Linked DNA regions of Asanoa ferruginea. The protein of the gene in region 1 interacts with the protein of each later gene in a pairwise test. Links are inferred from orthologs where the notes say so. Each region holds a gene or a part of one and is shown on either strand. Other genes may lie near its edges.

Evidence for each region.
Region 2: the proteins of DFJ67_RS33695 (region 1) and DFJ67_RS00505 interact in binary tests that used the Escherichia coli proteins (3 or more experiments, as listed by UniProt). The link is inferred for Asanoa ferruginea from one-to-one orthologs.

What each region holds. Positions count from the first base shown.
Region 1 is NZ_QUMQ01000001.1:7,198,247-7,212,410, reverse strand. Bases 4,486-7,365 are described here. They hold DFJ67_RS33695 (sugar ABC transporter ATP-binding protein), read left to right. Parts: upstream 4,486-5,124; coding sequence 5,125-6,606; downstream 6,607-7,365. Other genes in these bases: DFJ67_RS33690 (ABC transporter permease), read left to right, coding at 6,603-7,365; DFJ67_RS33700 (hypothetical protein), read left to right, coding at 4,486-4,904. In the rest of the region: DFJ67_RS33730 (acyltransferase family protein), read right to left, coding at 1-945; DFJ67_RS33725 (copper resistance CopC family protein), read right to left, coding at 1,013-1,594; DFJ67_RS33720 (hypothetical protein), read left to right, coding at 1,738-2,283; DFJ67_RS33715 (Imm1 family immunity protein), read left to right, coding at 2,255-2,677; DFJ67_RS33710 (EamA family transporter), read right to left, coding at 2,669-3,604; DFJ67_RS33705 (CGNR zinc finger domain-containing protein), read left to right, coding at 3,673-4,197; more of DFJ67_RS33700, read left to right, coding at 4,230-4,485; more of DFJ67_RS33690, read left to right, coding at 7,366-7,661; DFJ67_RS33685 (ABC transporter permease), read left to right, coding at 7,651-8,685; rhaS (rhamnose ABC transporter substrate-binding protein), read left to right, coding at 8,682-9,752; rhaI (L-rhamnose isomerase), read left to right, coding at 9,827-10,996; DFJ67_RS33670 (alpha/beta fold hydrolase), read left to right, coding at 11,026-11,850; DFJ67_RS33665 (hypothetical protein), read left to right, coding at 11,944-12,876; DFJ67_RS33660 (MFS transporter), read right to left, coding at 12,915-14,164. UniProt on the Escherichia coli protein: Part of the ABC transporter complex RbsABC involved in ribose import. Responsible for energy coupling to the transport system.
Region 2 is NZ_QUMQ01000001.1:103,694-117,794, reverse strand. The notes cover bases 7,913-10,729. They hold DFJ67_RS00505 (ABC transporter permease), read left to right. Parts: upstream 7,913-8,682; coding sequence 8,683-9,777; downstream 9,778-10,729. Other genes in these bases: DFJ67_RS00500 (substrate-binding domain-containing protein), read left to right, coding at 9,875-10,729; DFJ67_RS00510 (sugar ABC transporter ATP-binding protein), read left to right, coding at 7,913-8,648. Also shown: dnaG (DNA primase), read left to right, coding at 81-1,934; DFJ67_RS00535 (hypothetical protein), read left to right, coding at 1,945-2,478; DFJ67_RS00530 (ABC transporter ATP-binding protein), read left to right, coding at 2,545-3,477; DFJ67_RS00525 (ABC transporter permease), read left to right, coding at 3,477-4,238; DFJ67_RS00520 (ABC transporter permease), read left to right, coding at 4,264-5,076; DFJ67_RS00515 (ROK family protein), read left to right, coding at 5,299-6,477; more of DFJ67_RS00510, read left to right, coding at 7,098-7,912; more of DFJ67_RS00500, read left to right, coding at 10,730-10,936; DFJ67_RS00495 (Gfo/Idh/MocA family protein), read left to right, coding at 11,000-12,178; DFJ67_RS00490 (inositol-3-phosphate synthase), read left to right, coding at 12,745-13,884; DFJ67_RS00485 (SCO3242 family prenyltransferase), read left to right, coding at 13,894-14,101. UniProt on the Escherichia coli protein: Part of the ABC transporter complex RbsABC involved in ribose import.

The DNA.
Region 1 (14,164 bases):
GATCGTGAGATGCACGAGGAAGAAGGCGTACGAGGCGTCGCCCAGCCGGATCAGCACCGGGTGTCGCCACACCGACCGTGCGCCAGCAAGGTCGGCGGTGGCCGCGGCGGGGATCAGCAGTGCGGTCGTGGCCAGCACGGCTGACGTGTCGCGTACCTGATGCGGCAGCAGGTTGACGATCAGGTAGTTGGCGGCGAACAGCGCCGACGCGACCGGCAGGCCGGGGCCACGCCAGGCGCCGGAGCGGACCAGCAGCGCCAGCACGATGCCGAGCGCGAACTCGATCGCCCGGGTCGCCGGCAGGATGTAGACGAACCAGCGCTGGTAGGCCGGGTCGACGAACGCGTGCGCGAACGCCGGCATCAGCAGCCCGAGCGCGACCAGGGCCACGGCCGAGATCGCCAGTGCCCGGCCGGCCAGGCGGCGCAGCAGCAGGTAGAGCAGCGGGAACGCGGCGTAGAAGGCGATCTCGCAGGAAAGCGACCAGGCTACCGGGTTGATGCCGAGATAGGTGACATCGTCCGGAAACCAGGCTTGTACGAGGAACAGGCTCGTGCTCAGGTTGTGCCCGTTGACCTGGTTGACCCGGTTGCCCACCGGGTCGACGAGGTCGCCGATGTATTTCGACGCCACCGCGAGACCCAGCGCGACCACGTAGGCCGGGTAGATCCGCAGCACCCGACCCGCCCAGAACCGGCCCAGCCCGCGACCGGGTGCGGGGCCGGGGCCGCGCGCCGCCCAGGTGAGCACGAAACCGGAGAGCACGAAGAAGAACGAGACGCCGAGGTCGCCGGGGTCGAGCAGCAGGTGCCCGAGCTGGTGGGCGGCTCCGCCGACCGGGATGAACGAGTAGGCGTGCACGCCGAACACGAGGAGCGCGGCGGCGAAGCGCAGACCGGTGAGGGAGGGCAGCCGGGGGGCGGACGCCCTGGGGGAGTCGGGCATAGAAAAGCGACCCTAGCCGGGGGTTCCGGCTATCGCATGCCCACGCGCCCGGTTTGTGGAAAACGGCTCACGAACGTGGCCGGCGCCGTCGCAGCAGCACCAGCACCAGGATGGCCAACACGACGACGGCACCCGCGCCGGCCGCGGCGAGCCCGACCGGCGACATCCCACCCTCGTCGATGGCGGCAACCGGGACTGTGACGGCCGTGGGGCTGGCCGCAGCGGAGACCGGCGAGGGCGACGCGGCCGACGGCGACGGGGATGGAGACGGGGCCGGCGGCGCGTACTTGTTGGTGAACGTGTAACTGCCCGAGATCTTGTGCCCGTCGCCGGACACCGTCTGCCAGGCGACCGTGATGACACCGACCCCGAGCGGCGACACCGGCTGGGTGATCGTCTTGTCGAGCGCCTTCGCACCGTCGACCTGGTAGGCGCTGCCGTCGGCGCCGGTCACGACGACCTTCGTGCCGGCCTGCTTGATCAGCCCGCTGAAGGTCAGCGTCACCGTCTCGAGCGGCTTCGTCACGGTCGCCTTCGCGGCCGGCACCGCCTTGGACAGCTTGGTGTGTGCGGACGCGGGCGTGGCCGGTGCGACGACCACGACCAGCCCGACCAGCAGTGCGGCCATGGCGGCGGCATAACGGCGCATCGATCCTCCCGGGTGTTCCGGACACGCTAACCGCTGGCGGCAACCGGTGTGCGGACCGACGACTGTCAGAAGATTGCGGGAACTTTCCCGGCCCGCGCGGCGACAGGTGTGACATCCGCGAGCCCGGCGGCGCTGGTGATCGTGTGGATGAGTCGCTGACCGAACGCCTCGACGACCTGGAGTGGTGGCTGCGGGTGCTCGGCCGCCCGGTCGTCGACCTGCTGGTGCCCGGCCTGCCGCCGGACGCGACCAGCCGGCACGGCCCGGTGCCGGCCCGCGTCGCCGAGTGGTTCGGCTGGCACGACGGCGTCATCCGGGTCGCGGGCCAGGACCATCAGGACATCGAGATCATTCCTGGGTACGCGCCGCTGGCGCTCGCCGAAGCGGTCGGCCTGCGTCCCGAATACGACGACGATCCGGCGCTCGGCGACGCCTGGCTCCCGCTGCTGGCCTCGGAAGCAGGCGACCTGTTCGCCGCGTCCTGGTCGGGCTCCGACGAGCCCCGGGTGGTCGCTATCCGTGCCGGCGAGCCGACCCGCGTCGAGTTTCCCGACCTCGGCGCGATGGTGGCGCTGTTCGTCGACTGCTTCCGCCGCGCCGCCTTCGCGGTCGGTGCCGACGGCCGGCTGACCACCGACCCGGCCCTCTATGACCAGTTGTATGACGAGCTCACCAGTCCTCGCGGCTGACCCCGTGCGGCTCGAACGCGACCGCTGGCGCGACGGCCGGGCCGAGCGCCGGTGGCATGACGACCCGACGTCGGACCAGATCGAGGCGGCGGTCCGGGCACTCGACCAGGAGACCCGCACCGAGGTCGTGCTGACCGGCCACGACGATCAGTATCTGGCCGTCGAGGGCGGCAACGGGCGCTATCTCGTGCAACTCGGCTCCGACGTGGACGACGACCGGATCGTGCTGCGGTCGGTCGACGCCGCACCGGGCGACGAGGTCGTCGTCGCGGCCGGCCAGCCCCGCCGGGTGGCCCGCCGCGACATCGTCGACCTCGACACCGCGCTGCGTGCGGTGCGGTCGTTCGCGAAGGACGGCCGGCCCGACCCGACGCTGCACTGGGCGTCAGGCTGAGACCAGCACCTCGGCCGGCTTGCGCTCGTCGAGCCGGACCAGCACGACGCCGGCGATGATCAGCGCTCCGCCGGCGATCTGCACGGGCGTGGGCAACTCGTCGAGCACCAGCCAGGCGATCAGGACGGCGAACAGCACCTCGGTCAGGCCGACGAACGAGGAGAGCCGGGCGCCGAGTGCGCGGGCGGCCACGATGCCGGCCACGTAGGGCACGACGGCGGCGACCAGCGACAGCCCGGCCACCGGGACCAGCCAGCTCACCCGTTGGCCGCCCAGGCTGACCGTGCCGAACGCGGCGTGCATGGGCAGCAGGCCGACCGCGCCGAGCAGCACCAGCAGCACCGCGCCGATCCCCAGGCCGGCCGTCGCGAGGGCCAGCGGAGGCACTCCTTCGCCGTCGGAGTCGCGGGCGCCGAGCACGAAGTAGGCCGCCAGCCCGACGCCGGCGAGCAGGCCCCACAGCACGCCGACGAGGGAGAGCCGGGCACCCCCGCTCAGGTCGAGCACCAGGGCCAGGCCGACCACCGCGGTGACCGCACCGGCGGCGGTCAGGGCGCGCGGCCGCTGGCCGTGCACCGCCCACATCCAGAACACGACGAGCACCACGCCGAGGTATTCGAGCAGCAGCGCGACGCCGACCGGCAGGTAGCGGATCGCGTTGAAGAAGGCGACCTGCGCGATGCCGACGCCGAGCACGCCGAACAGGACCAAACCGGTCAGGCCGCGCCGCACCGCGGCCCAGCGGCCGCGCAACGCGATCGCCGCCGGGACGGCGAGCACCGCCGCCGCGGTGCCGACCCGGATGGCGACCGCTGCCGGTGCCGACCAGCCGGCGTCGAGCAGGGCGTGCGCGAGCGGGCCCGAGGTGCTGAACGTGAGCGCGGAGAGGAGCGCGAACAGCAGGCCGAGCGAGCGGGTCGGTGGCATGGATCCCCTGTCATCACCAAAGGCGGCTTACACTGATGACGGTAGGGGGCCGGACTGCAAGGGGCAAGATGGTTTTCGCTCATGACACGGAAGCGGCGTTGACGACGCTGGCGGCGCTGGTCAACACGCCGCTGCGCGACCTGGCCGCCCTCGACGCGTTTCTCGGCGAGCATCAGATCAGCGGGTCCCGCACCCACACCCAGGCCGAACTCGACGCGGTCCGCGCGCTGCGACCGCGGTTCCGCCGGTTCTGGGAGGTCGGCGAAGACGAACTGGTCGAGAGCGTCAACGACCTGCTGCGCGAAAGCCGTCCGCTGCCGCAACTCGTCCGGCACGACGGCTGGGGCTACCACCTGCACGCGGTGCCGCCGGAGGTGCCGGTCGCCGTGCGGTTGACCGTCGAGGCCGGGATGGCCCTGGTCGACGTGGTCCGCACGGGCGCGCTGGACCGGTTGCGCACCTGCGCCCACCCCGACTGCGCCGACGTGCTCGTCGACCTGTCCAAGAACCGTTCGAAGCGCTTCTGCGACGGCGGCTGCGGCAACCGGGCCGCGGCGAGCGCCTACCGGGCGCGGCGCGCCGGCCGCCCTTGATCCGACCGACGTCCACGTAATACCGTCCATCGATGTCGCGGAAGACCGGTAAGCCGTCCTACGTCCGCCAGGCCGAGCAGGCGCGCGCCCGCCGCGTCCCGCTCGCGGCCACCATCGCCGGCCTGGTGATCGCGGCGCTGGTCGCGGGCCTCGTCGGCTATTTCGTCGGCCGTCCCGACGCGACCACCCGCGCGATCGACGACATCAAGGCGCAGGAGGCCAAGCGCGACGTCGACCAGATCCGCGACCTCACCGCGGTCGCCCGCCGGTCGCAGGAGACGCTGACCACCCTGCTCAACGCGTTCGACACCGCGGTCGACGGCACGAAGCCGGTCGACGCGGCGACCGTCAAGAGCTGGCAGGAGACGGTCAAGGGCCTGGTCACCGCGCACGCCGACAGCCCGTCCGGCACGACCGCGACCAACGTGGCCCGGGGTGGGTTCCGCGGCGCGGTCGCCGACTTCCAGGTGGCGGTCGACATCTACGCCCAGGCCGTTGCCGCGCCACCCGAGGGACGCGCCGCGTTGACCGCGATCGCCGGCCGGGCCCGCACCGCCGCCGCGACCGCCTGGTCGGTCGCCGCCGCCCAACTCGACCAGATCAATGTGGACGCCGGCTTCGGTCACCAGCACGTCTACCTCGAGACCGAGCAGGGCAGTGGCGCCTTCACCGCCGACGGCGAGGAAGAGGGCCACACCGGCGGGTAGGCCGTGTCCTGCCGATCATCGCGGCCAGCGCCGGGCCCAGCCGCCGCCTGGCGGCGTACAACACCCGGCATGCCGGCAATCCCGGGCCACGTGCTGCGACCCCGGTTCGGCTCACGATGATCGACAGGACAGGGCCTGACAAACCCTTGACGGTGATGGATCGACATCCCTAGTGTCTTCAGCACGGCGTCGGTGAAACGTTTCACGACCGGGAGGTGCGATGCTGTCGCTGCAGCGGGTGAGCAAGTCGTTCGGCGCCGTCGCGGCGCTCCGCGACGTCGACCTGGAGCTGGTCGCCGGCGAGGCGCACGCCCTGGTCGGCGAGAACGGCGCCGGCAAGTCCACTCTGGTCAAGATCCTCGCGGGCGTGCACCCACCCGACACCGGCACGATCCTGCTCGACGGCGCGCCGGTCACGTTCGCCGGCCCGGCCGACGCCCGGGCGGCCGGCATCGCGGTGATCTACCAGGAGCCCACCCTCTTCCCCGACCTCTCGGTCGCGGAGAACATCTTCATGGGCCGCCAGCCCCGCCGGAGCCTGCGCCGGATCGACACCGCGGCGATGCGCGAGCGGTCCGCCGAGCTGTTCGCCCGCCTCGGCGTGCGGCTCGACCCCGACCGCCCGGCCCGCGGGCTGTCCATCGCCGACCAGCAGCTCGTGGAGATCGCCAAGGCGCTGTCCACCAACGCCCGGGTGCTGGTGATGGACGAGCCGACCGCCGCACTGTCCGGCGTGGAGGTCGAGCGGCTGTTCGCGGTCGCGCGGTCGCTGCGCGACGCCGGTGCCGCGGTGCTGTTCATCTCGCACCGCTTCGACGAGGTGTTCGACCTGTGCCAGCGGATCACGGTGATGCGCGACGGCCGCAAGGTCGACACCGCGCCGGCCGCGGAGCTCACCGTCGACGCCGTGGTCCGCAAGATGGTCGGCCGCGACGTCTCGACCCTGTTCCCCAAGCTCGACAGCACGGCCGGCGACGTGCGGCTCGACGTGCGCGGGCTGACAAGGCACGGCTTCTTCGACGACGTCAGCTTCCAGGTGCGGTCCGGCGAGATCGTCGCGCTGGCCGGCCTGGTCGGCGCCGGCCGCAGCGAGGTGGTCCGCGCGGTCTTCGGCGTCGACCGCCCCGACGCGGGCCAGGTGCGGGTCGACGACAAGCCGCTGCCGCCCGGCGACACCCCGGCCGCGATCGCCGCCGGCCTCGCGCTGGTGCCGGAGGACCGGCGCCAACAGGGCCTGGTGATGGAGCTGTCGGTCGAGCGCAACACCACGCTGCCGCGGCGCTGGGCGCTGTCCCGAATAGGGCTGCTCTTCGGCGGCGCCGAGCGCCGGGCGTCGGCCACCTGGACCGAGAAGCTCCAGGTCAAGGCCGGCCGCCCGACCGACCCGGTGAGCACGCTCTCGGGCGGCAACCAGCAGAAGGTCGTGCTCGCGAAATGGCTGTCGACCCGGCCCCGGGTGCTGATCGTCGACGAGCCGACCCGCGGGATCGACGTGGGCACGAAGGCAGAGGTGCACCGCCTGCTCTCCGAGTTGGCGGCCGACGGAGTGGCGGTGTTGATGGTCTCCAGCGAGCTGCCGGAGGTCCTGGGTATGGCCGACCGGGTGCTGGTCATGCGCGAAGGCCGGCTGGTCGCCGACATCCCGCGGGCCGGCGCCGACGAGGAGTCGGTGATGGTCGCCGCGACGGGAGCCGGCTCATGACCGCGCTGCCGACCGCGCCGCCCGGGCCAACAGGGCCGACCGCACCGACCGAGCAGAGCGCACCGACCACAGCCGTCCACCGCGTCTTCGTCGTCCGTGAACTCGGCATCGCGCTCGCGCTGCTGCTGCTGGTCGCGGTCACCTTCGCCACCAACACCCGGTTCCTGTCGGCCCAGAACGTCAAGGACCTGCTGCTCGGCTCGACCATCCTGGCGATCCTCGCGGTCGGCCAGGCGATCGTCATCATCACCCGCAACGTCGACCTGTCCGTCGGCTCGATCCTCGGCCTGGCCGCGTTCGCCACCGGCACGATGCTGCAAAGCGCACCGGGCCTGCCGATCCCGGTCGCGATCGTGGTCGGCATGGCCCTGGGCGCCGCCTGCGGCGCGGTCAACGGCGGCCTGATCGCCGCCGCCCGGGTGCCCGCGCTGGTGGTCACGCTCGGCACGCTCTACGTCTTCCGCGGCATCGACTACACCTGGGCCACCGGCCGCCAGATCAACGCGGCCGACATGCCACACGGCTTCCTGCGGATGGGCAACGCCAGCATCCTCGGCATCCCGGTGCTGGCCCTGTTCGCCGTCGTGGTGCTGGTCGCCGCCGGCCTGTTCCTGCGCTGGTACCGCAGCGGCCGCGAGCTCTACGCGATCGGCAGCGACCCGGATGCGGCCCGGCTCTACGGCATCCCGGTCGGCCGGCGGGTGTTCTGGGCGTTCGTCACCAGCGGCGCTCTCGCCGGCCTGGCCGGCGTCCTGCACGCGGCCAGGTTCGGCACGATCGACGCCAACGCGGGCCTGGGCCAGGAGCTCAACGTTGTCGCCGCGGTCGTCGTCGGCGGCGTCGCCATCTTCGGCGGCAGCGGCTCGGTCTACGGCGCCGCGCTCGGCGCGGTGTTGCTGACCACGATCGGCAGCGCCCTCCCGGTGCTCGGCATCAACCCGTTCTGGCAGCGCGCCGCGGTCGGCGCACTGATCCTGGCCGCCATCGGCCTGGACCGCTCGCTCGCCGTGCGGATGGCCCGCCGGCTCCGGGGAGGCAGCGACCGTGGCCGTTGAGACGCCCGTCCGCGAGCCGGTGAGCCCACCGCGGGCGACCGCGCGCGGCCTGCTCGGCTCCTGGGACCTCCTGGTGCTGGTCGCCCTGGTGCTTGTCGTGGTGGTCGGCACCCTCACCATCGACGGCGTCGGCAACCCGCGCTTCTACCGGTTCGTGGTGCTCGAGGCCATCCCGATCGCGCTGATCGCGCTGCCGATGACGCTGATCGTGATCACCGGCGAGATCGACCTCAGCGTCGCCAGCACGGTCGGCCTGACGTGCAGCGTGATGGGCAAGCTGTGGCAGTCCGGCCTCACCTCGCTGCCCGCGCTGATCGCGATCAGCCTTGTGCTCGGCGCCGTCCTCGGCGCGGTCAACGGCCTGTTCGTCACCGTCTTCGGGCTGCCCTCGCTCGCCGTCACCATCGGCACGCTGGCCCTCTACAGAGGACTCGCCTACGTCGTGCTCGGCGACAAGGCGGTCGCCGACTACCCGGTCGAGTGGACCCGCGACATGATCGCGCCGATCCCCGGCACCGTCATCCCCTGGTTCGTGCTCGTCGTCGCCGCCCTGGCGGTGCTGTTCGGCGTGCTGCTGCACGCCACCCCGATCGGCCGCGGGCTCTACGCGATCGGCAACAACGCCGAAGCCAGCGCGTACTCCGGCATCGCGGTTATGCGTACCAAATTCTGGTTGTTCGTGGCGACCGGCGTGGTCGCCGCGTTGGCCGGCGTCTTCTGGACGTTCCGGTTCGCGTCCGCCCGGGCCGACAACGCCGACGGCCTCGAGCTGTCGGTGGTGGCGGCCGTGTTGTTGGGCGGCGTGTCCATTTTCGGTGGCCGAGGCGGCCTGCTCGGTGTGGTCGCCGCGGTCGCGCTCCTCGGCACTTTACGCAACGCGTTGCAACTGGCCGACGTCCCGGCCAACGCGTTGACGATCGTCACCGGAACGCTGCTCATCGCTTCCGTCGTCGGGCCCAACGTGGTGCGGATGGCACGCGGGCGGCTGCGCCGACGACCCCCTGAGGAAAGGACCCAACCATGAGGATCACAGGTGTACGCCTTGTCGCGACAACCGTCCTCGCGGCGTTGACGCTGGCCATGGGCGCTTGCGCCGACGACAGCGGTAGCGACGCGGGTGCCGGTTCGGGCACCGACACCGGCAGCAACTCCTCGGGCACCATCAAGGAGGGGCTGAAGGTCGCCTTCCTGCCGAAGCAGGTCAACAACCCCTACTTCGACACCTCCGACAACAAGGGCGGCAAGGTCGCCGTCGGCGAGTTCAAGGGCACGTTCAGCCAGACGGGCCCGTCGGAGGCGAGTCCGTCGGCCCAGGTGTCCTACATCAACACGCTTTCGCAGCAGCAGACCGATGTGATCGTGGTGTCGGCCAATGACAAGGACGCGATCTGCGGCGCGCTGACGGAGGCCAAGTCGGCCGGCGCGAAGATCGTCACCTACGACTCGGACACCAAGCCGGAGTGCCGCGACGTGTTCGTCAACCAGGCGACCGCCGACGGCATCGCGAAGTCGCAGATCAAGCTGATCTCCGACGCGGTCGGCGCCGACGGCGGTGAGATCGCGATCCTGTCCGCGACAGCGAACGCGACGAACCAGAACGCCTGGATCGAGATGATGAAGACCGAGCTGGCCAAGCCGGAATATTCGAAGCTGAAGCTGGTCGACACCGTGTATGGCGACGACAAGGACGAGAAGTCCTTCCAGGAGGCGCAGGGCCTGCTGGCCAAGCACCCCAACCTCAAGGGCATCATCTCGCCGACCACGGTCGGTGTTGCGGCGGCGGCGCGTTACCTGTCCGGGTCCTCGTACAAGGGGAAGGTGCAGTTGACCGGTCTTGGCACCCCCAACCAGATGCGCGCGTTCGTGAAGGACGGCACGGTCAAGGCGTTCGCGTTGTGGAACCCGGCCGACCTGGGCTACCTGGCCGCTTACGCCGGTGGTGCGCTGGCCTCCGGGATGATCACCGGCAAGGAAGGCGACAAGTTCAAGGCCGGCAAGCTCGGTGACTACACGGTCGGTGCCAACGGCGAGATCGTGCTCGGTGACCCGTTCACGTTCGACTCGTCCAACATCGACCAGTTCAACTTCTGAGTTCTGGTGGAGGGTGGCGTGCGCCGGATCTGCCTTCCCGGCGCCGCCACCTCGACGGTGCGCTGGGAGCAACCATGAGCGAAACCCGGGCACGGGTGCTGGCCGCCCTTCGGGAGCAGCGGATCGAGACGGCGTCGTGGGCGTTCGGGAATTCGGGGACCCGGTTCAAGGTGTTCGCGCAGGAGGGTGTGCCGCGGAATCCCTACGAGAAGATCGCCGACGCGGCGACCGTGCACCGGTTCACCGGCGTGGCGCCGACGGTGGCGTTGCACATCCCGTGGGACAAGGTCGATGACTACGCCGATCTGGCGGCGTACGCGAAGGAGCGTGGGGTCGCGCTGGGTGCGATCAACGCCAACGTGTTCCAGGACGACGACTTCAAGCTGGGCTCGGTCACCCATCCGTCGCCGGCCGTGCGGGCCAAGGCGCTGGCGCACCTGGTCGAGTGTGTCGACATCATGGACGCGACCGGGTCGCGTGACCTGAAGCTGTGGTTCTCCGACGGAACCAACTATCCGGGCCAGGACAACGTTCGTGCCCGGCAGGACCGGCTCGCGTCCGCGTTGTCCGCGGTATATGACCGCCTTGGTGACCAGCAGCGGATGCTGCTCGAATACAAGCTGTTCGAGCCGGCCTTCTACATGACCGACGTGCCCGACTGGGGCACGGCGTACGCACACTGCCTGTCGCTCGGTGATCGTGCCCAGGTGGTGATCGACACCGGGCACCACGCTCCCGGCACGAACATCGAGTTCATCGTGGCGTTCCTGCTGCGGGCCGGGAAGCTGGGTGGTTTCGACTTCAACTCGCGCTTCTACGCCGACGACGACCTGATGGTCGGCGCGGCCGACCCGTTCCAGCTCTTCCGGATCATGTGCGAGATCGTCTCGGCGGACGCCTTGGCGCCCGCGGCCGGCATCGCGTTCATGCTCGACCAATGTCACAACATCGAGCCGAAGATCCAGGCGGTGATCCGCTCGGTGCTCAACGTCCAGGAGGCCACCGCGAAGGCCCTGCTGGTCGACGCCGCCGCGCTCGACGCGGCCCAGCGCGCGGGCGACGTGCTGGAGGCCAACGAGGTGCTGATGGACGCCTACCAGACCGATGTCCGGCCGATGCTGCGCGAGCTGCGCGCTGACATGGGGCTCGACCCCGATCCGGTCGGCGCGTTCAAGCGCTCGGGCTACCTGGAGAGCGTGACGTCCGCGCGGGTCGGCGGCAGCGCGGCTGGATGGGGTGCCTGAATCGGGGCGAACTACGTAGCATGGTCGGGGTGACCAACACCGACTGGACCGCCGAGACCACCGGGACCGGCGGATATGCCGACGTCAACGGCATCAACCTCTACTACGAGACCTACGGCACCGGCCGGCCGATGATCCTGCTGCACGGCGGCCTCGGCTCCGGCGAGATGTTCGGGCCGATCCTGCCGCAGCTGGCCGCCGCGCATCAGGTGATCGCCGTCGACCTGCAGGGGCACGGGCGCACCGCCGACATCGACCGGCCGATCACCCTCGACGCGATGGCCGCCGACATCGCCGCGCTGATCGACCACCTCGGCCTCGACCACCCCGACGTGGTGGGCTACTCGCTCGGCGGCGGCGTCGCGATGCACGTCGCGGCCAACCACCCCGACAAGGTCCGCCGCATGGTGATGGCATCGGCGTTCCTGAAGACCGAGGCGGTCTATCCGGACCTGCGGGCCCAGCAGGGCCAGGTCAACGCCGCCGCGGCCGCGTTCATGGTGGACACGCCGATGTACCAGCTCTACCAGAAGGTCGCGCCGCGTCCCGAAGACTTCCCGCGCCTGCTCGACAAGGTCGGCGCCTTCATGGCCAACGAGTTCGACTTCACCGAGAAGGTGCGCTCGCTGACCGTCCCGACGATGGTCGCCGGCGCCGACGCCGACCAGGTGCCGCCGAGCGAGTTCATGCGGATCTTCGAACTCCTCGACGGCGGCCATCGCGACGGCGGCTGGATGGGCGAGGGCCGCCCGCAGGGTGGCCACGCCCTGGCCATCGTCCCGGGCGTGACCCACTACTCCCTCTTCAGCTCGCCGCTCTTCGCCACGATGGTGCTGAGCTTCCTCGACGATTGATTGCGGGGCAGCAAGTTCTGACGGTTGTCGATACGGTGTCGTGCGGCGCACCGGCCGGTGCGCCCTACCGCATCGCACAACGGGGAGTTCTTGATGCTGCTCAAACGGATGGCAAGGCTCGGTGTGGCCACCGGTCTCGTCAGTGGAATGGTGTTGGCGTTCGCGGCCGCCCCGGCCCAGGCGGCACCGACCAGCACGACGTCCTACTCGTTCACCAGCGCGGCCGGCGACTACATCGGCGGCGGTCAGACGCGCGACTACCAGGCTCCCGCGGCCGACATCCGGATCCAGGGCACCGCCGGCTACGTGACGGTGCGGGTCGACGCCGGCGACGAGTGGTGGACGATCGATCTCGCCGCACCCAACGGCGAGGTGCTCAAGCCCGGTCGCTATCTCGACGCCGAGCGCGCCGCCTTCCGCACCGGCCGGTCGCCTGGCCTCGACGTGTCGGGGACCGGGCGGGGATGCAACGAGGTGTACGGCAGCTTCTGGATCGACCAGATCGGCACCGCCGCCGACGGCACGGTGACGCTGCTGGACGCCCGGTTCACCCAGAACTGCGAATCGTCGAGCGCGCCGCCGTTGAAGGGCACGGTCAAGTTCGCCGCCTACCCGCTGTCCTACAAATACGTCAGCGACAGCGGCGACTACATCGGTGGCGGGATCTCCAAGTCCTACACCAACGCCCTGTCGGTCTTCACCCTCTCCGGGAACGCGAGCGGTGTGGCCTACTCGGTGTCGGGCCAGCGTGACGACTGGACGGTCAACCTCACCCCGCCCGCGGGTCAGACGCTCAAGCGCGGCACCTACACCGACGCCCAGCGATACCCGTTCAACGAGGCCGGCCACCCCGGCCTGTCGGTGAGCGGCAACGGGCGCGGCTGCAACACGTTGACCGGGCAGTTCACCATCCGCGAGATCGCCTTCGACTCCGCCGGGGCGGTGATCGCGTTGTTCGCGACCTACGAGCAGCACTGCGAGGGCGACACCGCCGCCCTGCGCGGCACCATCCGCTACTTCGCCTGAGCCTCGGGGGCGCGGCCGTCCGGTCGCGCCCCCGATCGCTAGTTCGCCACCTTGGCTTCCAGGCCGGGGACGCCGGCCACGGCGGCCTCGGCGTAGGACTCCTCGTCGCGGATCGCGACCGCCGGCTCGACGTGCCGGTGGTTGCGCGGCACCAGGAGCGCGGCCAGGGCGGCGCCGACGGACGCGAGGCCCAGCGCCGCGAACCCGTAGCGGTAGCCGTTCTCGGTCGGTAGCCCGTTCGGCAGCACCTGGGCACCCACGATGCTGGCCATCAGCGCCGCCCCGAGGGAGCCGCCGATCGTGCGGATGTTGGCGTTCATGCCGTTGGCGACGCCGGTCTGGTGTGCCGGCACCGCTGCCACGACCACATTGGACATCGTCGCGAACGCGGCGCCGAAACCGAGACCGAGGACGGCCATCGCGAGCAGGATCTCCCACTGCCGGTCGTGTGCCAGCGTGAGGATCGCGAACGACGCGACCGCCAGCAGCGTGCCGCCGACCAGCACGGTCTTGGCCCCGAACCGGTGCGTGAGCCGCGGCCCGGCCAGGCCCGAGAGGAACATCGCCACGCTCATCGGCAGGATCAGCAGGCCGGCCCGGGTGACGGTGGCGCCGAAGCCGTAGCCGGCCGATGACGGCGTCTGCATGAAGGCCGGCAGGAAACCGAGCAGGCCGTAGAGGCTGATGCCGAAGAGCAGCGCGACCAGGTTGGTGGTCCAGACCGCGGGGGTACGCATCATCCGCATGTCGATCAGCGGGCTCGCCGACCGCGCCTCGACGACGACCCAGGCGGCGGCGAGCACCACGGCGGCCAACAGCAGGCTCAGCACGCGGGTCGAGCCCCAACCCCACTGCGCGGCCTCGGTCAGCGGCACGAGCAGGGCGACCAGCCAGGCCGCGAGAAGCACCGACGCGGTCAGGCTGAACCGGCCCGGTGCCCGCACGCCCGACGACGGGACGCGGAACCAGGTCACCGCGGCGGCCAGCAGGACCATGATCATGGGTAGCCAGAACAGGGCGCGGTAGTTGAGTGCGTCGACGATCGGGCCAGCCAGGACCACGCCGAGACCGGTGCCGATTCCGAGCACGGCGGCGATCAGGCCGACGGCACCGGCGACGCGTTGGCGCGGCAGCGTGTCGCGGACGATGCCGAAGGCCAGCGGCAGCACACCGCCGCCGAGGCCCTGCACGGCGCGGCCGACGAGCATGACGCCGATGTTGGGCGCGACGGCCGAGATCGCGGAGCCGACGGCGAGCGCGACCAGGGTGACGAGCAGGATCTTCTCCT
Region 2 (14,101 bases), 7.1 Mb from region 1 along the record:
CCGTGAAGCGGCGCACACCCACCCCCACCAAGATCCGCACGGCAGTGCAGGATGGAAGGGGACAGGTGTGAGGGGAGCGCATGGCAGGCCGGATCCGCGAGGAAGACATCGCGCTGGTTCGTGAGCGCACCGCGATCGCGGATGTCATCTCCGAGCACGTGACGCTGAAGAGCGCCGGTGGCGGCAACCTCAAGGGTTTGTGCCCGTTCCATGACGAAAAGACCCCTTCGTTCACGGTCGCGCCGGGGCGGAATGTCTTCTTCTGCCACGGTTGCGGCAAGGGTGGCGACGCGATCTCGTTTCTGATGGACGTCGATCACCTGACGTTCGTCGAGTCCGTCGAGCGGCTCGCCGGCCGGGCCGGGATCCAGCTCCGCTACATCGAGGGCGGGCCGGCCCCGATGCGGGCCCAGCAGCAAGGGGTCAAGCAGCGCCTGGTCGCCGCGCACGCCGCCGCCGCCGACTTCTACTCCGGCCAACTGACGACCCCCGGCGCCCGGCTGGCGCGCGAGTTCCTCGCGCAGCGCGGCTTCAACCGGGCCGCCGCGCAGGACTTCGGCTGCGGTTTCGCGCCCGAGGGCTGGGATCCGCTGACCCGCCACCTGCGGCAGAGCGGCTTCAGCGGCCAGGAATTGGTCGCCGCCGGGCTGGCCCGCGAAGCGCGCTCCGGCAACCTCATCGACCGGTTCCGCCGCCGGCTGGTCTGGCCGATCCGTGAGTTGTCCGGCGACATCATCGGCTTCGGCGCGCGCAAGCTCTTCGACGATGACGACGGCCCGAAATACCTGAACACCCCGGAGACGACGCTCTACAAGAAGTCGCACGTGCTTTATGGCATCGAGCACGCCAAACGGGAGATCGCCCGGCAGGGTCGCGCGGTGATCGTCGAGGGCTACACCGACGTGATGGCCTGTCACCTGGCCGGCGTCAAGACCGCGGTCGCGACCTGCGGCACCGCGTTCGGTGGCGACCACATCAGCGTGCTGCGCCGGCTGCTGATGGACACCGACTCGTTCGCCGGGGAGATCATCTTCACGTTCGACGGTGACGCGGCCGGGCAGAAGGCCGCGCTGCGGGCCTTCGAAGAAGATCAACGGTTCGTCGGCCGCACGTTCATCGCGGTCAGTCCGGACAATATGGACCCCTGCGAGCTCAGGCTGGCAAAGGGCGACCTGGCTGTTCGCGACCTGGTCGCGCGCCGCGAGCCGATGGTCGATTTCGCCCTGCGCCAGATCCTCCAGAAATACGATCTCGACACCGTCGACGGCCGGATCGAGGCCATGCGCCGGGCGGCACCACTCGTGGCCAAGATCAAAGACCGGGAGAAGCGTCCGGAGTACGTGCGAAAGCTCGCCGGCGACCTCGGGATGGAGATCGAGCCGGTGCAGCGGGCCGTGGCCAGCGCGGCCGCGCCGGCGGCGACCGCGACCGCCGCGGCCAACACCGCCATGGTGCGCACCGACAGCCCGCAGGCCCGGGTCGAGCGCGAGACGCTCAAGCTCGCGATCCAGGTGCCGGTGCTGGCCGGGCCGATGTTCGACGCGATCGGCGAAGAGGCCTACTCGACCGTCGAGTTGCGCACCGTGCGCGAGGCGATCGCCGAGGCCGGCGGCGCGGTCACCGGCACCAGCGGTGCGGTCTGGATCGAGCGGGTCCGCGACGCCTGTGGCGACCTGACCGGCAAGGCGCTGATCGGCGAGCTCGCCGTCGAGCCGCTGCTGCGCGACGCCGACCCCGACCCGCACTACGTCTCGGTGCTGCTGGCCCGCCTGCAATGGGGCGCCACCGACGCCCGGATCCGCGAGCTCAAGTCCAAGGTGCAGCGGATCAATCCGGTCACCAGCAAAGATCAATACCTGGCCCTGGCCGGCGAGCTGTTCTCCCTGGAGCAGCACGCCCGGGCCCTGCGCGAGCAGGCGGCGGGCGGGCTGTGAGGACGGCGCGATGAGTTTGTGGGACCTGTTCCGGCGCCAGCCCAAGCTGCCGGCCGACGCCGGAGTCACGCTCGACTCCGGCGAGCGGGTGATCGCGTGGGCGCGTACCCAATCCGGCCCTTATGTCGTCGCCACCGACCGCGGCCTGCGTGCGCCCGAGCGTGACCGGCTCGACTGGCACCAGATCCACAAGGCGGTCTGGTCGGGGCGGGAGCTGAGCGTGACGCCGGCCGAGGTGGTCGAGCAGCGTGCCGGCTATGACGTGGTGGCCGATCTGCCGCCGTGGTCGGTGCTGCTGGTCGAGCCGCGCGAGGTGCCGCAACAGGTGCGCGCCCGGGTGACCGGATCGGTGTCCTACAGCTCGCACCACGCGGTCGACGGCGGCGGCGTGCGGGTGGTGGCCCGCAAGGTCCGCGGCCGCGACGGTCTGGTGTGGTCGGTGCGCTACGACCACGGCACGCAGACGTCGACACCGGAGGTCGTCGAGGCCACCGGCAGCTTCGTCGCGGAGGCCAAGGCGGCGACCACGCCCCGCGACCTCTGACCGTTTCTCATCAGCGGGCGCCGATATCCGGTGTCGCTTGTCGTACCCCGTCGCTAGGGTCCCCCTGTGACTGACGGCAAGCCACTCATCGAGGCGACGGGGCTGGTCAAACGCTTCGGTGGGTTCACCGCGGTCGACGGCATCGACGTCGCCGTGCGGGCCGGTGAGGCGTTCGGCTTCCTCGGTCCCAACGGCGCCGGCAAGAGCTCGACCATGCGCATGATCGGCTGTGTCTCGCCGGTGACCGAGGGCTCGCTGCGCATCCTCGGGATGGATCCGGCCCGCGACGGCCCGGCGATCCGCGCGCGGCTCGGCGTCTGTCCACAGACCGACAACCTCGATCCCGAGCTGACGGTGGCCGAAAACCTGACCACCTATGCCCGGTTCTTCGGCATCCCGCGCAAGGTGGCCCGCGCCCGGGCCGCCGAGCTGCTCGAGTTCGTGCAGCTCACCGAGCGCGCCGGCAGCAAGGTCGAGCCGCTCTCCGGCGGCATGAAACGGCGGCTGACGATCGCCCGCGCGCTGGTCAACGAGCCCGAGGTGGTGCTGCTCGACGAGCCGACCACCGGCCTCGACCCGCAGGCCCGCCACCTGGTCTGGGAGCGGCTGTTCCGGCTCAAACGCCAGGGCGTGACGCTGGTGCTGACCACGCACTACATGGACGAGGCCGAGCAGCTCTGCGACCGGCTCGTGGTGATGGACGGCGGCCGCATCGTCGCCGAGGGCTCGCCACGTGACCTGATCTCCCAACACTCGACCCGCGAGGTCGTCGAGCTGCGCTTCGCCGCCGAGTCGCAGGAGCTGTTCGTCGACAAGCTGGCCGGCATCGGCGAGCGGGTCGAGCCGCTGCCCGACCGCGTCCTGCTCTATGTCGACGACGGTGACGCGGCGGTGGCCACGGTGCACGAGCGGGCGCTCCAGCCGGCCAGCGTGCTGGTGCGGCGCAGCACCCTCGAAGACGTCTTCCTGCACCTGACCGGCCGGACCCTGGTCGACTGATGACAACCGCGACGTTGGCCGTTTTCGAATACCACCTGGTCGGCTACCGGCGCACCTGGCGGGGCACCGTGCTGGGCTCGTTCCTGCTGCCGTTGCTGACCATGCTCGGCTTCGGGGTGGGCGTCGGGGCCTATGTCGACGGTGGCGTGGCGGGCGTGCCCTACCTCGACTACGTGGTGCCCGGCCTGGTCGCCTCGACCGCCCTCCAGGTCGCGGCCGGCGAGAGCAGTTGGCCGGTGCTGGGCAACTTCGCCTGGCACAAGATCTATTTCGCGCAGGCCGCGGCGCCACTGCGGGTCCGCGACGTGCTCGGTGGCCACCTGTTGTTCGTGCTGTTCCGGGTGGCGCTGTCGGCCGCCGCGTTCCTGCTGGTGGCCACCCTGTTCGGCGCGGTGCACTCGGTCTGGGCGGTGGCCGCGCTGCCGGTCGTCGTGCTGCTCGGCCTCGCGGTGGCGGCGCCGGTCTTCGCCTGGAGTTCCACGATCACCTCCGACAGCTACCTCGCCCTGCTGTTCCGCTTCCTGGTCCTGCCGATGTCGCTGTTCGCCGGTGTCTTCTTCCCGGTCGAGAGCATGCCGGTGGGGCTCCGCTGGGTGGCCTACGCGACGCCGCTGTGGCACGGGGTCGACCTGTGCCGGGCCGCGACGCTCGGTGTCGCTCCACAGTGGTCGATCGTCGGCCACCTCGCCTACCTGGCGTTCTGGGCCGGCGGCGGCTGGTGGCTGGCACACGTCCGGTTCCGCAAGCGCCTGGTGTTCTAGGCGTGTCCTGCCGAGGGGAGACGTCGTGGTCACGCTGATCCTGCCCCGCCTGGTCAGCTTCGAGGGTTCCGCACGGCGGTCCACCTCGGTCGCCGAGCGAAACGCGGCCGCGCTGCGCTCGGCCTACTGGCTGGTGATGATCTCCGGCTTCGCCGAGCCGGTGATCTACCTGCTGTCCATCGGCGTCGGTGTCGGGTCGCTGGTCGGTGACCTGACGCTGCCGAGCGGCGCGGTGGTCGGCTACGCGGCGTTCGTCGCGCCGGCGATGCTCGCCTCGGCCGCGATGTCCGGCGCGCTCTCGGAAACGACCTTCAACTTCTTCGGGAAGATGAAATACATGCGGCTCTACGAGGGGATGCTGGCGACCCCCGTGCGGCCGTTCGAGATCGCGCTCGGCGAGTTGGCGTGGGCGATGGTCCGCGGCTCGCTCTACTCGGCCGCGTTCCTGGTCGTGATGGTCGTGCTCGACCTGACCTCGGTCGGGCGGGCGCTGCTCGCGTTCCCCGCCGCGGTGCTGGCCGGCTTCGCGTTCGGCGCGCTCGGCATGGGGCTGACCACGTTCGCGCGCAGCTGGCAGGACTTCGACCTGATGGGGTCGATCCAGTTCGCGCTGTTCCTGTTCTCCGGCACGTTCGTTCCGGCGGAGAGCTACCACCCGGCGCTGCGCTGGTTGGTCGAGGTGACGCCGCTCTACCGCGCGGTCGACCTGATTCGGGGCATATCGATCGGCACCGAAGAGACGCTAGGCGTATTGATCGACGTCGGTTATCTTCTGGTCGTCACCGCCGTCGGCCTCGCGATCGCCGGCCGCCGCATGACCAAGCTTCTCTGTAAGTAGCGCATCACCGCACGTCAGGGCGTTTTGGCCGGACGAAACCGGCATCTCCGCAGCACTGCCGCGAAGATTCACCAGCCATGGCCACAGCTTTTGTTGCTCCCAGCAAAAGTTATCGTCAAGAGATCCGAAGCTCTTTACACCCACAGCGGAAGCTCTTACTGTGTCGTGCACAACACCCGGACATTGCGCCGGTGTGAACGGGCCGACCAAAGGATGGGTGCCGTGCGGGCGGTTGAGCCTCTGCACCTGCGGCTGTTAAGGCTGCTGCGCGACAACGGTGCGGTCTCCCGCGCCGAGCTCGCCGATCGCCTTGAGATGCCGCGGCCGCGGTTGCTCGCCGAGCTCGAACGCCTCGTCACGCTCGGCTACGTCGCCGAGGCCGGATTGGCCGCCTCCCGCGGCGGTCGCCGTTCGACCCTTGTGGAGCTGAGCCCCAAGCTGCGCTTCGCCGCCGTCGACCTGGGCGCCAGCTCGATCGACGTCGAGATCGTCAACGGCCGGCTGGAGCCGGTCGTCGCCTACGCCGAGCCGGCCGACATCCGCAGCGGCCCGAAAGGCACCCTGCTGCGGGTCAACGAGCTGCTGCACAAGGCCAAGGTGGACGGTGCCTACGAGCGGCTCGACGCCGTCGGCATCGGTGTGCCGGGCCCGGTCAGCTTCCGCGACGGTGTTCCGGTCTCGCCGCCGATCATGCCCGGCTGGGACCGCTTCCCGGTCCGCGAGCTGCTCACCCGCGAGCACGGCTGCCCGGCGGTGGTCGACAACGACGTCAACATCATGGCGATCGGCGAACGACACGGCGGCGTGGCCCACTCGGTCGACGACTTCCTGTTCGTCAAGATCGGCACGGGCGTCGGTTGCGGCATCTACCTCGCCGGCGAGGTCTACCGGGGCACCGACGGCTGCGCCGGCGACATCGGCCACATCCAGGTCGACTCGCACGGTCCAATGTGCTCCTGCGGCAACGTCGGGTGTCTGGAAGCGTTGTTCAGCGGCGCCGCGATCGCCAAGGACGCGATGGCCGCGGCCCGCGCGGGCGGCTCGCCGGCGTTGGCCGAGCGCCTGGCGGCGAACGGCGCGGTGACGGCCGTCGACGTGGCCGAAGGCGCGATCGAGGGCGACGTGGTCTGCATCCGCCTGATCCGCGACGGCGGCCGCCGCGTCGGCGGCGTGCTGGCCGGCCTGGTCAGCTTCGCCAACCCGTCAATGATCGTGATCGGCGGCGGCTTGGCCCAACTGGGCCACATCCTGCTGGCCGAAATCCGCAGCGTCGTCTACCGGCGCTCGCTTCCCCTGGCCACCGGCAACCTGCCCGTGGTCCTGTCCGAACTCGGCAGCCGCGCAGGCGTGACCGGCGCGGCGGTGCTGGCCAGTGACATGGCCTTCATGGAGGCGTCATGACCGAGAGCACCGCCCCGGAGACCGGCACGCCGTCCGGCGCTGCGGCGGATCCGAAGCCCAACGGGACCGCTCCCGAGCCGGCTGCGGCCGCGACCGAAGCGGCCGAGACCAAGGCGCCGGCGCGCAAGCGCGCACCGCGGGCGGCCAGCACCCGCACCCGGGCGGCGGCCAAGGCCGCGACGCCGGCGGAGGCCGAGGTTGTTCCGGTCACCGCCGACGGCGACGCTGCCAAGGCCGCGGAGGCTCCCGCAGCCAACGGCGCCGCTGCCGAGGCTGCGCAGAAGGCTGCTCCGGCGGAGCCGGAGGCTGTTGCGGTGACCGGCAACGGCGCGGCTAAGGCCCCTCCGGCAGAGCCGGAGGCCGTTCTGGTGACTGGCAACGGCGGCACCGCCGAGCCTGAGGTGGCGGAGGCCGCTCCAGCGGAGCCGGAGGCTGGTGCGGCCAACGCCGGCCCCGACGGCGATGGGGTCGGTATCCCGCAGAGTCGGCACGCGGCGCCGGACGACGCAGACGGTGGTTCCGTGTCCACCGCGGACGATGACCTCCCGACAGACGAAGCCGATGAAGCCGAAGGCGACATCGTGGACGTGCCGGTCGCCGGCGCGGCGCCCGCCGGCATCGTGCCGACCCAGCGGTCCGGCGACGGCGAAGAGCGCCCCGTCGTGCTGCGCCTGACCGACGTGGTCAAGACCTTCCCCGGCGTCCGCGCCCTCGACGGGGTGCAGCTGGAGGTCCGCGCCGGCGAGGTGCACTGCCTGCTCGGCCAGAACGGCGCCGGGAAGTCGACGCTGATCAAGGTGCTTTCGGGGGCGCACCGGCCTGACTCCGGATCCGTGGAATGGCTCGGGGAGCAGGTCACCTTCGCCAACCCCCAGGCCGCCAACAAGGCCGGCATCGCCACCATCTACCAGGAGCTCGACCTCGTCGACGATCTGTCGATCGGCGAGAACGCCTTCCTCGGCCACGAGCCGAAGATCGCCGGCTTCATGCGCCGGGGCACGATCAACCGGCGTACGCGGGAGATCCTGTCCCGGCTCGGGCATGGCGAGATCTCGCCGACCCGGATGGTGCGCACGTTGCCCGCCGCCGGCAAGCAGGTGGTCAGCATGGCCCGTGCGCTCTCGCACGAGGCGCGACTGATCATCATGGACGAGCCGAGCGCCGTGCTCGCGCACGACGAGGTCGAGAACCTCTTCCGGATCATCCGGGAGCTGACGGCGCAGGGCATCGCGGTCATCTACATCTCGCACCGGCTCGAGGAGATCCGCGAGATCGGTGACCGGGTCACCGTGCTCAAGGACGGCCGGACCACGGCGGCGAGCCTGCCGGCCCGGACCACGCCGACCCGCGACCTGGTCAGCCGGATGACCGGGCGGACCATCGAGTATGTCTTCCCCGAGCGCGTCAACGCGCCCACCGAGCCCGAGGAACTGCTCCGCGTCGACGGGCTGGGCCGGCAGGGCGAGTTCGAAGACATTTCGCTGACCGTCGGGAAGGGCGAGATCGTCGGCATCGCCGGGCTCGTCGGCTCCGGCCGGTCGGAGCTGCTGGAGACCATCTTCGGTGCGCGCCAGGCGGAGCAGGGCCGGATCTACGTCAAGGGCAAGCCGTTGCGACCCGGCGCGGTCGGTGCCGCCGTACGCGCCGGGATGGGCATGGCACCCGAGGAGCGCAAGGCCCAGGCGCTGCTGCTCGGCGAGCCGATCTACCGCAACATGACCCTCTCGACGTTCAGCCGGATCGCGAGGTTCGGCTTCACCGACACCGGCAAGGAGCGGGAAGAGGCGGCCAAGGTCGCCGACCGGCTCGAGTTGCGCCCGCGCGACGTACGCCGGCCGGTGCGCACCCTCTCCGGCGGCAACCAGCAGAAGGTCGTGGTCGGGCGCTGGCTGCTCGGCGACACCGACCTGCTGCTTCTTGACGAACCCACCCGCGGCGTCGACGTCGGCGCCCGGGCCGAGCTCTACCAGGTGATTCACGCGCTCGCGGCGCAAGGCGTCGGTGTGCTGCTGGTTTCCAGCGAAGTTCCTGAGGTTCTCGGTCTCAGCGACCGGGTGGTGGTCATGCGCGAGGGTCGGGTCGTCCGCCAGGCGCGCGCCGAGGATCTCGACGAAGACACAGTGCTCGACCTCGTCATGGCGGGGTCCTTGATGGAAGGTGCGCCCGCATGACCGAACAGATCAGCGGAGCGAGCGGAGTCCACCCATGACCGGGCTTCCCGCGCAGACAGCGCCGGCGGTCAAGGAGGCACTCGGCGGCGGCGGCCCGGGCCCGGAGCAGGAGGGCCCGAGCGGCAACGGCTGGTGGAGCAGTGACGCGGGCGAGTCGACGCGGCGCAACCTCGGCCTGATCGGCGTGCTGGCCGGTCTCATCGTGATCGGCATCATCACCCGGCCCGACCTCTACGGCCTCGACGGCTGGTGGATCGACAACGTCTGGGCGATCCTCAAGCTCGGCTCGACGGTCGGCGTGGTCGCGGTCGGCATGACCTTCGTGATCATCGGTGGCGGCATCGACCTGTCGGTCGGCGCGATCATCGCGCTCGCCGGTGTCTGGTGCACGACGGTGGCCACACAGGACTTCGGCGCCGGCGGCATGATCTTCACCGCGCTGGCGGTCGGGCTCGGCGTCGGGTTGGTCAACGGCTTCCTGATCTCCTACGGCCGGTTGGTGCCCTTCATCGCGACCCTCGCGATGCTGGTGGCCGCCCGGGGCCTGGCCGCGCAGATGTCCGACAAGAAGACCCAGCAGTCCGGGAACCAGACGATCAACAGCATCGCCGCGGACAGCTTCCTCGGCGTGCCGATCCTGGTCTGGATCCTCGCGGTCGTCGTGTTCCTCGGATGGGTCCTGCTCAACCGCACCACGTTCGGCCGGCGCACGGTGGCGATCGGCGGCAACGTCGAGGCCGCGCGGCTCGCCGGCATCAACGTGCGGTTGCACACCATGATGTTGTATGCCCTCGCCGGCCTGTGCTGCGGCATCGGCGCCGTCATGCTCACCTCGATCAGCACCTCCGCACAGGCGGCGATGGCCACCAACTACGAGCTAGACGCGATCGCCGCGGTCATCATCGGCGGCACGCTGCTCAGCGGCGGGCGGGGCACCATTGTCGGCTCCCTGCTCGGCGTCGTCATCTTCGCCACGATCACCAACCTGTTCGCCCTCAACGGACTGTCCACCGAGGCTCAGAACATGGTCAAGGGCGGCATCATCGTCGCCGCGGTTCTCATCCAGCAGTTCCGGTTCAAGTCGGTTACCCAGTTCTTCAAACGAAACAAGGTCACCGTAACCAGCTGACCGCTCCGCACCATCCATGGTGTCCGTCCGATCGGGACGGTCGCCGGGCCGAACACACCCGAAAACCCCCGCAAGTTGAGATTCCAGGAGGACGTCAATGACCCAGCACGACCCGGTCCGCCGGCGGTTCCTGCTCGGCGGCGCCGCGCTCGGCGCCGGTGCTCTCCTCGCCGCCTGCACGAGCAACGACAGTGGCGACGACAACAACGCTCAGACCACGGGCAACAACAACGCCTCGCCGAACGCCAACACGGCGCCCGGCAAGAAGGTCACCATCGGCTTCTCGGCGCCCGCGGCTGACCATGGCTGGATCGCGGCCATCACCACCAACGCCAAGGCCCAGGCGGCCGAATACTCCGACGTCACCTTCAACGCGGTCGAGGCCGGCGCCGACGCCGCCGCCCAGCGCAGCGCGCTCTCCACGCTGATCTCGCAGAAGCCGGACGTCATCGTCCTGCTTCCCTACGACGGCAAGGAGCTCAACGCGTTCGGCCTCGAGGCGATGAAGGCCGGCATCCCGGTCGTCAACCTCGACCGGGCCTTCCCCGACGCGCTGGCCTACCGCCTGCAGATCAAGGGCGACAACTACGGCATGGGCGTCGCGGCGGGCAACTACATCGCCGCGCAGATGAAGGCCAAGGGCGTCAGCAACCCGATCATCGGCGAGATCGCCGGCCTCGACAACCTGGAGCTGACCCAGGAGCGCTCGAAGGGCTTCAAGGACGCGCTGACCGCGGCCGGCCTGAAGATCGCCAACCGGCGCGCGGCGGGCTTCACCGTCGACACCGGCCAGGCCGAGATGAGCCAGTTGCTCCAGGCGCTGCCGAAGATGGACGCGCTCTGGAACCACGACGACGACCAGGGCATCGGTGTCCTGGCCGCGGCCACCCAGGCCAACCGCAAAGAGTTCCTGATGGTCGGCGGCGCCGGCTCCAAGGCCGCGATGGAGGCCATCCAGGCCGACAACTCGGTCCTGAAGTGCACGGTCACCTACAGCCCGTCGATGGCCTCCTCGGCCATCTCGCTCGCCCGGCTCATCGGCCAGGGCAAGGGGATGTCCGACCTGGTGGAGCTCCAGGTTCCCAAGGAGATCATCCTGTCCTCGGAGACCATCACCAAAGAGAACGTGAGCACCTACCTCCCGCTCGGGTTCAGCTAAAGGGGGAGACCCACCTTGTCCACTGATTCACTTTCGCCCGAGGACCGCGAGCTGCGGGTCGGCATGGTCGGCTACGCGTTCATGGGCGCCGCGCACTCCACCGCGTGGCGCACCGTGAACGTGGCGTTCGACCTGCCGGCACGCGCCCGGATGGCCCTGATTTGCGGCCGGGACGAGTCGAAGGTCGCAGCCGCGGCCCGCAAGCTCGGCTGGGACGCGACCACGACCGACTGGCGCGAGGTCGTCGAGCGTGACGACATCGACGTGGTCGACGTGTGCACACCGGGCGACAGCCACGCCGAGATCGCGATCGCGGCGCTGGCGGCGGGTAAGCACGTGCTGTGCGAGAAGCCGCTGGCCAACTCGGTCGACGAAGCCCGTGCCATGGTCGCCGCGGCAGCCAAGGCGCAGGCCAACGGCATCCGGTCGATGTGCGGGTTCAACTACCGCCGCGTCCCGGCCGTCGCGATGATGCGTCAGCTCATCGCGTCCGGCCGGATCGGGGTGATCCGCCACGTCCGCGCGGTCTACCTGCAGGACTGGATCGTCGACCCGCAGTTTCCGCTGGTCTGGCGGCTGCAGAAGGACAAGGCGGGCTCCGGTGCGCTCGGTGACATCGGGGCGCACATCATCGACCTGACCCAATTCGTCACCGGCCAGAAGATCACCGGGGTCAGCGCGCTGACCGAGACGTTCGTCAAGGAGCGCCCGCTGTCGAGCGAGTCGAGCGGCCTGGCCGCTTCGTCCGGCAACGGGGACGCTCCGGCCACGGGCCAGGTCACGGTCGACGACGCCGCGCTGTTCCTGGCCCGGCTCGACGGCGGGGCGATCGCCACCTACGAGGCGAGCCGCTTCGCGATCGGTCGCAAGAACGGCCTCCGGGTCGAGATCAACGGTTCGCTCGGCTCGCTGGTCTTCGACCTGGAGCGGCTCAACGAGCTGGAGTTCTACGACTCGGCGGCACCCACCGCCGAACAGGGCTTCAACCGGATCCTGATCACCGAAGCCGACCACCCTTACATGGCCGCCTGGTGGCCGCCCGGCCACATCATCGGCTACGAGCACTCCTTCACCCACGAGATGCGCGACTTCATCGAGGCCATCGCCACCGGCACCGACCCGACACCCTCGTTCCTCGACGCCCTCCAGGTCCAGCTCGTGCTGGACGCGGTGGCGCGCTCGGCGGAGCAGGGCACGGTCTGGACCGATGTCGAACCGGCCCTCGCCGAAGTAGCCGCCTGACCCCTCGGGCCGACCCGCGAGGGTCCCACCGCGGTTGCGCCCCGCGGCGGGACGGGTCGTCCGGAGGTATCCGGTCGTCCGGTGCGACCGGACCGGGATTCCCGGTCGCACCGGACACCGACCAGCACCAGCACCAGCACCAGCAAGACCCGCACAGCCGCTCCACGGCACCAAACCAGCACGGCCGCACGCGTCACACCCGTTCGCGCCCACGAGCAGGTGCCCTATGGCGCCCGCCCCCATGACCCCGGAGGGCACTATGAGCCGTCCGCCACACCCACCCGATGTCCCCGGCGCGATTGCCCGCGTCCCGGGTCCGCCAGGGTTCCGCCAGGCATGACGCGGGGGAGGCAGGGCCGCGACGCCGACCGGCCCTGCCTACCAAGCCCCGTCCGCCCGATCCGGCCGGGTCCGGATCCGGCGTCGTTGCCGCCGACTCCGACGCCGTTTCCGGGGTGCCATCCCGAGGTGGGCCGGGCGGGCGGGGCCCATGCCGAGCGAACCCACGAACAAACACCTGCATGCACGGGGGACCAGGACAACAAGCACAGAGCAGGAGGGACACCATGAGTACGGGTGTCTGGCTGGTAGGCGCGCGCGGATCCGTAGCGACCACCAGCATGGTCGGGGCCCTGGCGTTACGCGCCGGGCTCGCCGAGCCGACGGGGTGTGTGACCGAGCATCCCGATCTGCGCGGCTCCGCGCTGCCACCGATCGCCGAGCTGGTGTTCGGCGGCCACGATGTCGTCACCACATGCCTGGCCAAGAAGGCGGAGACCCTCGGCGAGGCGGGTGTCGTCCCGCCCCGGCTGGTCGCCGCCGTCGCCGAGGACCTGGCCGCCGTTGAGGAGAACCTGCGGACCGTACCCGTCGGTGGCACGCAGGCCGAGACGGCGGCCGCGCTGGCCGCCGACATCACCGCCTTCCGCGACCGGCTGGGCCTCGACCGGGTGGTGGTCATCAACGTCTCGACCACCGAGTCGCTGCCCGAACCGCGGCCGGCACACACCGAGCTCGACCTGCTCCGCGCGGAGCTCGCCGGCGGCGGATCGCCGCTGCCGGCCAGCTCGTTGGCCGCCTACGCGGCGTTCACCGCCGGAGCGTCCTACGTGGACTTCACGCCGTCGACGGGCGCCCGGCTCCCCGCGCTGGACGCCCTCGCCCGGGAAACCCACCTGCCCTACGCCGGCCACGACGGCAAGACCGGCGAGACGCTGGTCAAGTCGGTGCTGGCGCCGATGTTCGCGCACCGCAACCTCGCCGTCCGCAGCTGGTCCGGGCTCAACCTGCTCGGCGGCGGCGACGGCGCCAACCTGGCCTCGCCCGGCCCCAACGCGGCCAAGTCGGCCAGCAAGCAACGGGTGCTCGCCGAGACACTCGGCTACGAGCCACAGGGCAACACCCGCATCGAGTACGTCGACGACCTCGGCGACTTCAAGACCGCCTGGGACCTGGTCAGCTTCGCCGGCTTCCTCGGGGTGCGGATGCGGATGGAGTTCTCCTGGCACGGCTGCGACTCCGCCCTGGCGGCGCCGCTGGTCCTCGACCTGGCCCGGTTGGCCAGCGCCGCACACCGCGCCGGCCGGCACGGTCCGCTGACCGAGCTGGCCTTCTTCTTCAAGGACCCGATCGGCGACGTGCCGCACGGGCTCAGCGAACAGTGGGACCTGCTGCGCACCTTCGTCGCCGGGCTGCCGGAGGCCTAGGTGCCCAGCATGCGCGATTACGCGGAACTGGTCCGGGCGCCCGCCGGGCTCTCGGTGCCTGGTGACGTGGTGGCGGGCGCGGCCGCCGCGGGCGCGCTCGGCGCCCGCACGCCCGCGCTCGCCGGCGCCTCCGTGCTGCTCTACTGGGGCGGCATGGCGGCCAACGACTGGGCCGACCGGCACCTCGACGCGACCGAACGCCCGGAACGGCCGATCC